Regions from separate parts of the Paenibacillus sp. NPDC058367 genome, predicted to be linked through region 2. Evidence: riboswitches for the same ligand, from Rfam matches in the RefSeq annotation. Region 2 holds a riboswitch; the other holds the start of a gene.
What was found. Region 2 has a riboswitch for S-adenosylmethionine ahead of metA (homoserine O-acetyltransferase MetA). Riboswitches for the same ligand answer to the same signal wherever they lie in the genome.
Positions count from the first base shown of each region.

Region 1 (5,487 bases), on a different contig from region 2:
CTGCATCTAGCTCAATGATTTTAAGATTTTTCTTATTCTCAGTGATATCTGCTTGGGTAGATGTGATGTTGGTATCATCTTTCAAAGAAATCAGTCCATTTTTGGCAAGCAGGATCAGTGCACGACCACCGTTTGTAGCATCATTCGGGATGGCAACTTTCGCACCATCAGCCAGCTCGTCGATGGATTTGATTTTTTTGGAATAAGCACCAAAAGGTTCAACGTGAACGGCTGTAACAGAAACTAGATCCGAACCGTTCTTTTGATTCTGGTCATCCAGGTAAGGTTGATGTTGGAAGAAGTTAGCATCCAGATTCTTCTCTGAAAGCTGAACGTTTGGTTGAACATAGTCAGTGAATTCTTTGATTTCTAATGTAATTCCTTGCGCTTCAAGCAATGGAGCAATAGCTTTTAGGATCTCAGCGTGTGGAACAGGTGAAGCACCAACCACCAATTTTACAGGTTCTGCAGATGACTCAGTTGCAGCACCATCTTTTGGTGCATTAGTAGCAGCCGAGTTAGAAGTATTATTGTTATTGCCGCAAGCAGCCAGCACCACAACCAGTGTCAGACTAAAAAAAGTAAGTAGTAATTTTTTCATTTTAAATCCCCCTCTTATCCTTGGTATTTGTATGAATAAGGCTATATATGGACGTACCTTATTTCCGTGTGAAATGTCGTACTAGTCGATCACCGGCCATTTGTAGCAGTTGCACCAGTATGACCATCAAGACTACAGAGATAATCATAACTTCCTTCTCATATCGGTAATATCCGTAACGAATCGCTAGATCCCCTAGCCCGCCGCCGCCTACCATCCCGGACATTGCCGTATAGGAGACCAGTGTAACCAGTGTGATCGTAACCCCAGCGAGCAGACCTGGACGAGCCTCTGGCAAAAGAACACGCATAACGATCTGATTCGTGGATGCTCCCATCCCTTGCGCCGCTTCGATTACTCCACGATCCACTTCTCTTAATGCCGTTTCCACCAAGCGAGCAAAGAATGGAGCTGCACCAATCACGAGCGGTGGAATCGTACCAAGTACTCCAATGGAGGTTCCAACGATGGTTTTGCTAAAAGGAATTAAAGCCACCATCAAAATGATAAACGGTACGGAACGCAAGATGTTTACAAAGAATGATAAGACCGAGTAAATTACTCTGATTACTATACTATTCGATCTTCCCCATAAATACAATAGAATTCCGAGTGGTAAACCAAGAATAATTGTGAACAATCCAGAGAATATTAACATTTGCAAGGTAGCAACTGTAGCATCCATCATTTCTTGCCAGTTTAAGTCTGCGAAATTCATTACGAAATTACCTCCACTTCAAGGCCTTGAGCGGTTAGTTCGGCTATCGTCACAGCGATCGCTTCAGCTGGCCCTTCGAACCGAACAATCATTTGTCCATAAGGTACGTCTTTTATCGTTGAGATGGTACCATGCAGAATGGCAAAGCTAACACCTGTCTCACGTACTACATTGGAAAGTGCAGAGCCGTAGGTCTTCTCTCCGAAAAAAGTAATTTTGACGGCCTGAGAGTTGTCTCCAGCAGCAGCGTCAAGCGCCGTACGAAGGGGTCCCTCATTCTGTGATTCACTGCGAATGAAATCGCGAGTGACCTCATGCTGCGGCTTCAGGAATACCTCCGTAACTTTATCTTGCTCAACGATACCACCACCATGAATGACCGCAACACGGTCGCAGATACTCTGAATCACGTGCATTTCGTGAGTGATCAGCACAATGGTCAGATGGAATCGTTTATTAATATCGAGCAATAGCTTAAGAATAGAGTCTGTCGTTTGTGGATCAAGCGCAGAGGTTGCTTCGTCACACAGCAGCACATCAGGGTCGCTGGCAAGTGCCCGTGCGATGCCCACCCGTTGCTTTTGTCCGCCTGATAATTGGGAGGGGTATTTATCCCGGTGTTCTTCAAGCCCCACTAAGGCAAGCAAATCTTTCACTTTAGTATCAATATCTGCTCTCGAAGTGCCTGTGAGTCGCAGAGGAAAAGCAATGTTATCGTACACCGTCGCAGAAGATAGCAGATTGAAATGTTGAAAAATCATCCCAATTTTGCGCCGTTGTTCCTGCAGCTGACCTTGAGTAAGCTTGGTTAGTTCAATGCCATCTACCCAAACTTCCCCTTCTGTCGGACGCTCCAACAGATTAATGCAACGGATCAATGTACTTTTCCCCGCTCCAGAATGGCCAATAACTCCGAATATTTCACCTTTTTCGATAGACAAATTCAATCCGGAAAGTGCTGTAGCCGCATGGCTGCCTTTTCCATATACCTTTGTTATTCCTTTTAGATTAATCAACGCTCGTCGCCCCCTTTATAATTCACTTATTCCATACAAAAAAACCTCCGACGATCGATGCAGATCGCAAGAGGCTCTGTGTGTTTATTTAGACAATGCCTTCTCATCTGCCAACGACCACAAACCTTGCGTCATTGTAGGAATTAGCACCATGACATTTGTACAAAACGCTAATCGCGCTGTATACAAATCGGTTGCCGGGCTTCATCGGGCCTATCCCTCCGCCACTCTCGATAAGATATAGAGTATGAAATTTTATGTTTGAATTCGTACAGACTTTAATGCAAGCATAAGTATAGTAAGTTTCTTGTTTTTTGTCAAAAGGAAATATCTTGAACGCTTAGGATTGTACACGCTTTGCCTTGCTTATTTCCTTACGCAGCTGTTCATTGCTGTAGCTGAATGCCGCGATTAATGTTTTACAGTTCATTTCAAGGGACTGCTTTAAATCCTCAAGATGGCTATCTAAATCCTCAAGCTGAATTTTGTCATGCAAGCCTTGATGTCGCTGCCATAAATCATCCTGCATTTCGGAATTCATATAATGAATTTCAGCATTTCTGCGCTTGCGTAGATTCTCCAGTGGATCACGATAAGAGTTCTTGATCTGTTCCAGTTGATCCGCTAATGCAGGATGCACATTCAATAACTGAAGTTGACGCAGTACTGTAAAATAAGAAAAGTGCGTTTTTAATTTGGAGGTTTTGAGGTCATAAAAATGATTCAGTACCGTTCCAAGCTTGTCCAGAAGAGAGAACACACGAATAAATCCATCTTTATAAAAATAAACATACCGCGCATAATCGCCTTGTTCCACTGGTGACATATCGTCCATATAACCAGCGATTACCGATTTCCGGTAAAAAGCAGCTGCGAACCAGCTTTGCTCCAATTCATCCAATGAGGAGATCAGTCCACGTGTCCAAATCTCCAGCTTGCGGTATTCATGGTCATTATCCTCATGAGCGTTCATTTCCTTGCGCAGTAAGGCTGCAAATGTGGCCATGTTCTCCATCGCGTCAGCCAATACACCGCTGTTCTTTCGAGGCGGCTCTCCAAGTATAACCCGCAGCATATCCCAGTCCTCCTAAAGTTTTGTCCAGCACCACGATATACCGATTTCCACTTTATTATTCCGCAGGTAAAGCGACTCTATCCACGGTGGGAACTTTCTACCAAGGGTGTTACAACGGTGTCATTGGATTCGTTGGATTTTTTTCAACAACTACATTTCTCGCGCGATTCAGCTGCCAGACTCTTACACTCATATAACATAAGACACCAAACAAACTAGCGATCAACAAAATATGAGCCAAAGCGGCAAATATGTACAATCTTTCATTATCTAGTGTGTAAACAACAGCAGCTCCACTAAATACCTGCATCAAGCACAGCAGAACAGCCGCTACGCCAAGAGCTCTTAGCTCTGGGTAATCCTTATGTTTCCAAAAAGCTAAATGTCCAAGCACCGCAGTAAGAATGAATAAGATCAAAGCCGCAATCCGGTGCGTAAAAACAATACCTACTCCCCCGGAAAGCTCGGGAACCCATTCACCGTTACAGAGCGGCCAGCCAGAACATCCACCGCGCGAATCCGTATGACTAACAAAGGCTCCAATATAAACAACAACATAGGAATAAAAGGCCGTAAAGCAGGTTAAATTGCGGAAAGCCTTACTGACGGGTTGCTTCTGAAGCTCCATCTTAGGATCGTACTCACCTGCTTCATGTCGCCTTTTAGTTCCTAGAGCCAGCATTAGAGAACTTGAAAAAGCGATCAAAGAAAAGCCCATATGTAGTGCCATTACAGCAGCAGATTGGGATTTAATCACTGCAAGCGCTCCCATACCACCTTGAACAATTACAAACAGCAACGTCATGAATGCATATACTAACAAGTCCCGCCGATTTCGAGCATAATGCCAAAAGGCAATCATCGAGGCAAGTGACAATAACCCTGCCAATCCGCTAAACAAGCGATGGGTGTATTCAATCATCGAACCTACAGTATAGGCCGGAATCAATTTCCCATGACAGAGCGGCCATTCATTTCCACATTCCAATCCCGATCCAGTCTTCGTTACAACCGCTCCCCCTAGTACAGCGAGGAACATGATAAGGCAAGTAAGATAACTAAGCCATTTCAACTGATTTGTCGACAAAAATATCACCCGCAGTTTTTAGTAATGAAGAAGCATCTTAAAAAACCACCGCTTTTGCTCGAACAGGCGAAAGCGGTGGTTTTCCGGAATTACTGTTGAAGGCTTTGATGCACTTGAACCGCTTTATCCAGGAAATTCTCAATTTCCTCGCGGGATTTACGTAATTTATTAACGAATCTAACCAATTCACGTCCATCGGAATACGCGACAAAGCTTGGAATACCCATAATATTTTGTTCCTGACTAACGTCACCCACAGCATCAACGTCAACCTCAACCAGCGTTAGACGATCTGCATAGGCTTGCTCTACCTCAGGAATAAAAGGATCGATAAATTTACAATCCGAGCACCAGTCCGCCTTGAAGATGGCTACAGTTAATCGAGGAGATTGAATGGCTACCTGAAATTCAGCAGGAGAACTAATTTTGTCCATAGCTTGTTCAGTCCTTTCTTCCATATCTGTCAAATTTCTATTCTTTAAGTGAAGCAAAATGTCATGCAGAAGTCAAACTTATTCTCTCATACGAACACGCGCAGGCTGCAATTTCATCAGCGGATGGAGCAATTTTTGCAATGCACGCGGATAACTGGAGATTTCCTGTTTAGTAAGCACACCCAGTACAATTAGCATGACCAGATAAATAACAACAACTGCGGCCCCTACAACAAGACAAGTGATCAGAAATGCCAGACGTGCAGGCATTAGATCTGTTAACAGAATTCCAGCTTGGTTAAGTCCAAAACCAATACCACCGGACACCAGAACCGCAATTGCGAAGCCGCCCCACCGTTTACCCATAATTTCGAAAGGTACAATGGATTTCAGCATCCGTAAGTTAAGAATAGTAATAACTACGAAACAAAGTGCTGTTGCGCCGATAATCCCGTAGATCCCAAATATCTTACTTAGTAAGAAGCTTGCGACTAATTTAACAATAATACCCACTAGCACATAATACATTGAAATGCGTGATTTGCCCATACCGAGC
Region 1 covers NZ_JBHXIZ010000006.1:192,285-197,771, forward strand. Annotated here, with positions in the region: gene ACFWMP_RS26280 (MetQ/NlpA family ABC transporter substrate-binding protein) at 1-601, opposite strand, end outside; gene ACFWMP_RS26285 (methionine ABC transporter permease) at 660-1,319, opposite strand; gene ACFWMP_RS26290 (methionine ABC transporter ATP-binding protein) at 1,319-2,335, opposite strand; SAM riboswitch class I at 2,436-2,575, opposite strand; gene ACFWMP_RS26295 (Cthe_2314 family HEPN domain-containing protein) at 2,676-3,410, opposite strand; gene ACFWMP_RS26300 (COX15/CtaA family protein) at 3,520-4,497, opposite strand; gene ACFWMP_RS26305 (thioredoxin family protein) at 4,587-4,931, opposite strand; gene ACFWMP_RS26310 (putative polysaccharide biosynthesis protein) at 5,010-5,487, opposite strand, start outside.
Region 1: another riboswitch for S-adenosylmethionine. It lies ahead of ACFWMP_RS26290 (methionine ABC transporter ATP-binding protein); the one in region 2 lies ahead of metA (homoserine O-acetyltransferase MetA).

Region 2 (5,487 bases):
TGATAACTGTCTGTTGGTCCGAGCACGGCGCCAATAGAGTTATGTAGAATAGCTAATTCAGCTGATAATTCTACACCCTTGGATACAATCAGGCCTGCCAGTACATCATTATGACCACCCAAATACTTAGTAGCGCTATGAACTACAATATCCGCACCTAATTCTAAAGGCCGTTGGAAGAATGGAGTCAGCAGCGTATTATCTACAATGCTAAGTAACCCATGGTGACGTGCCCAAGTGCACACGGCTTCAATATCCGTGATCATCATAAGTGGGTTCGTTGGTGTTTCAATAAATACAGCTTTCGTATTTGGACGACGCGAAGCTTCCAGTGCATCCAAATCATTCGTGTCTACATAAGAAGCAGTGATTCCAAACTTGGACATAATCCGTTCCAACAAACGATAGGTACCGCCGTAAAGATCCAGCGAAACGATCAGATGATCACCTTGAGCAAACAAGGTAAGCACCGTTTGTATCGCTGCCATCCCTGAGCTACAAGCAAATCCTGCATCTCCAGATTCCAGTTCCGCAGCTGCATTCTCAAGCACTGAACGGGTCGGACTTTTGGTGCGGCTATAATCAAACCCTGTGCTCTGACCGAGTTTTGGATGACGAAATGCCGTTGCATTATAAATCGGAAAATTAATTGCTCCTGTGGTTGGATCTTCTTGAGAACCTATTTGAGCCAGTCTACTTTCAATCCTAAGTTTGTCATCCATGATTAATGCCTCCTAATTTATATTGTAGCGCTATTATTAGTAAACAATCGGGTCGATATCATAAGGCGTTTCTTGATATACATAGTAATTGAGCCAGTTAGAGAATAATAAATTGGCATGCGCACGCCACACTGCTGGAGGTGTACGTTCTGGATCATCTTTAGGGAAGTAATGTTTCGGCAAAGCCATCTCCATCCCTCTAGACACATCACGGTCATATTCCCATTTCAAGGATAGAGGATCATATTCGGAATGTCCGGTCACAAATATTTGTTTACCATCGTTTGTAGCCACTAGATACATACCAGCTTCTTCGGATTCCGCCAGAATCTGCAGATCTGGATTATTCTCAATATCTTCACGGGAGACATCGGTATGACGAGAGTGTGGTACATGGAATACCTCGTCAAAGCCGCGCAACAGTTTAATGTTATTTTGATTAATCGTATGAGGGAAGACGCCAAAACATTTCTCAGGCAATGCCACTTTACGAACACCAAAATGATGATATAAGCCTGCCTGTGCCGCCCAACAAATATGCATGGTTGAAGTCACATTGTCCTTGCTCCATTCAAAAATCTCTTTCAGTTCTTCCCAATACGATACTTCCTCGAACTCCATTTGTTCTACAGGAGCACCTGTAACGATTAAACCATCCAAACGGCGGTGGCTGATCTCGTCAAAGGTTTTGTAAAAGCTCTTCAAATGTTCAGCAGAAGTATTCTTGGAAATATGGGAACGCGGATGCAATAAAGTAACATCAACTTGTAGTGGCGAATTTCCAATTAAACGCAGCAATTGAGTCTCTGTCGTCTCTTTAGTCGGCATGAGGTTCAGAATAGCAATCCGTAGTGGACGGATATCCTGATGGAAAGCCTGACTTTCGTCCATCACAAAAATATTTTCTCCGGATAGTACTTCTTTCGCCGGTAAACTGTCGGGAATTTTAATTGGCATTGTCTTTCCACTCCTTAGCTGAATTTAGTTATTTTGCCGCACTGCGGCTTGCTGAACATAAAAAGACCTTCCTCGGAAATCGAGAAAGGTCATATCTACAGTCATATGTGCCTCTCTCATCTGCCAGAATGTTCCTGAAAACGATTAGACGTCTACAGAAATTCCGCAAGAATTAGCACCGTGCGTTTACACGCCGGTTGCCGGGTTTCATAGGGCTAGTCCCTCCACCTGCTCTTGATAAGATTTAGCTGTATTCAATTAAATTACTTTAAAATTCACTTTAAATCATGAACCTCCTTTTCGTCAAGTCCATACAATGCTGAAGAAGCCTCAAAATCACAATAAATTTGCTTGAAAGAGGCATACTCCGTTGTTATACTAGACAAGTATTTCATACCTGAACGAAAAGAAGAGGTGAGAAGAAGGATGGAAGGCGACCCGAGCTCGCAAATATGTGTACAGAATGAGCAACCACACAGGATAATCATCAGCTTGCCGGCGGCGGGAGCAGTTCTTCTTCATGCCCTCGAAACGTCATTTGGCCCTATGTATTGATTGTACCGCCGGCCAAGCTGATTTTTTTCTCTGTGCTTAATTTAGCAGTCCCTAGTGAAGACCTGGGGATAGGAGGAGTGAAATCAGATGAAAATCCGGCTGGTAAATGCAGGGGTTTTTACACCTATTGATGAAATTGATGAAACACTAACACCCCCAACGGAAGGGTTCTATTGGATTGACGCCGATGTTGAGGATTTGGAGCTGCTTCAGCCCTTGTTCAACCTACATGATCTTGCTGTTGAGGATTGCCTTAGCGAAGAGGATCAGCGTCCAAAGATCGAAATATACGAAAGTCACTACTTTATAGTTGTAAATAGCATCCGCTTTGACGATGAAGAAATTTTCCTACGGGCGCTCAATGTATTCCTTGGAAGACATTACATCATCACTGTCACGAAACAAAAGATCAATGAACTACGAATCCTGAAGCCTATGCTCTGGGAGCAAGAAGTAAGTGAACCGGATATGTTCCTTTACTTGCTAATTGACCTTGTCGTTGATAACTATTTCTCCGTCGGCGACCGAATTGAAGCTCGGATTGAGAAGCTGGAAGAAGATATCCTCATGCATACCAAGAAGTCACATCTCAGTGAAATTATCGGTCTGCGAAGTGAAATTCTATGGTTGAAGAAAATGCTGGGGCCACAAAAAGAAGTGATCAATACCCTAAATAAAAAAGACCTCCGTCTGATTGATGATCAGCTGCAGAAATATTTTAGCGACATTTATGAAAATGCGGTTAAAATATCTGAAACCTTTGAGACGTATCGCGATCTCATGGGCAACTTACGAGAGGCATACCAATCCAGTATCGCCAACCGCGCGAATGAAATTATGAGAGTATTTACTGCGATTACAACAATATTCATGCCCCTGACCGTAATTACCGGAATCTACGGTATGAACTTTGATCATATGCCCGAGCTTCATACGAAATATGGCTATTATGGCGTTATAGGCGTTATGTTGACGTTAGGCTGTGGGATGCTGTATGTTTTCCGCAAGAAGGAATGGCTATGAAACAAACCGGACGAATAAGCAAGACGAAGGACCTGTAACCGTAAGGTATAAGGAAGCCTTCGTCTTTTTGGTATGCGCAAATTTAAAAACTGGTCGCCATGCCCACTTTATGCGTTTGCTCTCGACGGAAACGGATGCGGATCAATCGCAGACGCTCATAATAAATATCCAATCCTTCAGCAGCGGAAAAGTCGTCGCCATACACCTTATGTAACACCGGTTTTAGGAAAAGATCCCCGAGCTCCACATAGGCATTCCATATCGCATCCTGCTCATTCTGCGGCATATTGCCAAGCTCTACATGGATTAGCTTCTCGACGGAATAACCTTCTCTTTCTAGCTCCTCTACCGCTTCTATAAGTTCACGCCGGTTCACTCCACTATTCAACTTAAGCTGTTCCAAGCCCAACCCATTCTCGATCCCCTGCAGCAAAATCCTCCGCAAGCGCAGTCGTTCTAGCTGCTTCTTATATTTGACTTCTTTCTGTTTATAAAGCCAAGAGACGAAAGACTCCTCTTCAATTACTTCATGCACCCAATTTAGAGGGAAAGCATGTTCCCTTGCCACCGCAGTAGTTATAACCAGCCAATCAGCCCCAAACTGCGCTATCTTGCCTTCTCCAACACCCGGAATTTGCATCAGTTCCTCTGGCGTATGCGGTAGAAATGTACTTAACAAGCGCAACAGACGATTACTGGCGAGAATATAGGGCGCCTTCCGTTCACTCGAAGCCTTACCACGGCGCCAAGCACATAACTCTTCATAAATGGCTTCATTGCCATAATGTTCGCTGTAATATTGAAGCTTCAGCTGTTCCTGATTACGCCCAGTAAGACTATCCTCCTCGTGGAATATCCCATCGATTAAGGGTCGATAGCCATCTCCCATCTTCACTGCTAGCTCATGCCTGTATACACAGAGCATCTCATTCCATGAACCACCTTCATACCACAAATTCTCAATGTAATTCTCCCCACCTGAAAAATCACGCCAGCCCAAACTCCAGATCCCCTCTTCCTCTCCAATCCACAGCTGGGCGTACACCTCTTGATCCACTCCAGATATTCTGGATAAACGGTTCATAAACACAATTTGCATATTCATCCCTACCTTTCTCAACATTACAGCAAGCACAATAACCTTCCGGGAAGAGCCTCCTTCGGAGCGAACAAATCCTTTTTCAATCCGACCCCGAACGCAAAAAAGCACCTCCCTCACGATAAACGCGAAAGAGGTGCTCCCTCATTAAATGCTATACTGTTAGATCCTAGAATACCATATATTACCGAACAGTCAATGTCTTTTTATACTAGCTTCTAGCTAGAGCTAATGTAGCCAATCCAATCGCTCCAGCAAGCCCTGCATTGTCTCCAAGACCTGGTGAGACAACATAATTATCGATGTCAATATTAAGCGATGGATGCTGAACATATCCGCTCAATAACTCTTGCAGCTTAGTGCGAATTAACGGGAACAGGTGGCTTTGCTTCATAACACCACCGCCCATTACGATTTTTTGAGGAGACAGAATCAGCACATAGTTCATGAGTGCATGTGCAAGATAGTGAGCTTCCATTTCCCAAGCCGGATGGTCCACTGGTAGCTCTCCTGCCGGTTGTCCCCAGCGTTTGCCGATCCCCGGACCTGCGGCTAATCCTTCAAGACAATCGCCATGATAAGGACAGTAACCCTCAAACGTATCCTCTGGATGTCTACGAACTAGAATATGTCCCATCTCAGGATGTGACAATCCATGGACCATCTGGCCGCCAACAACCGCTCCTGCTCCAATGCCTGTCCCAACCGTAATATAAAGACAGCTGTCCAAACCTTTAGCCGCTCCCCATTTACTTTCCGCAAGCGCTGCACCATTCACATCCGTGTCAAAGCCGATCGGAACGTTAAATTGCTCAGCCATTGTGCCTACCAGATTATATTGTCCCCAGTGAGGTTTTGGTGTCGTTGTTATGTAACCATAAGTAGGGCTGTCCAGTACGGGATCAATCGGTCCAAAAGATCCGATTCCGAATGCTTCTACATTCTTCTCTTTAAAATAGTCTATTACTAGTCCCATCGTTTCTTCCGGTGTTGTTGTCGGAAAGCTAACTCGGTCAACAATGGTACCGTCCTCATAACCAATCCCACATACAAACTTTGTTCCGCCTGCTTCAATCGCTCCCAATAGCTTCACAGCAATTCTCTCCCTTTCTCTAGTTAGAAGTTGAAACG
Region 2 covers NZ_JBHXIZ010000001.1:1,486,632-1,492,118, forward strand. Annotated here, with positions in the region: gene ACFWMP_RS06510 (aminotransferase class I/II-fold pyridoxal phosphate-dependent enzyme) at 1-722, opposite strand, end outside; gene metA (homoserine O-acetyltransferase MetA) at 759-1,679, opposite strand; SAM riboswitch class I at 1,793-1,923, opposite strand; gene corA (magnesium/cobalt transporter CorA) at 2,322-3,257, shown strand; gene ACFWMP_RS06525 (HRDC domain-containing protein) at 3,340-4,356, opposite strand; gene ACFWMP_RS06530 (ROK family protein) at 4,568-5,449, opposite strand.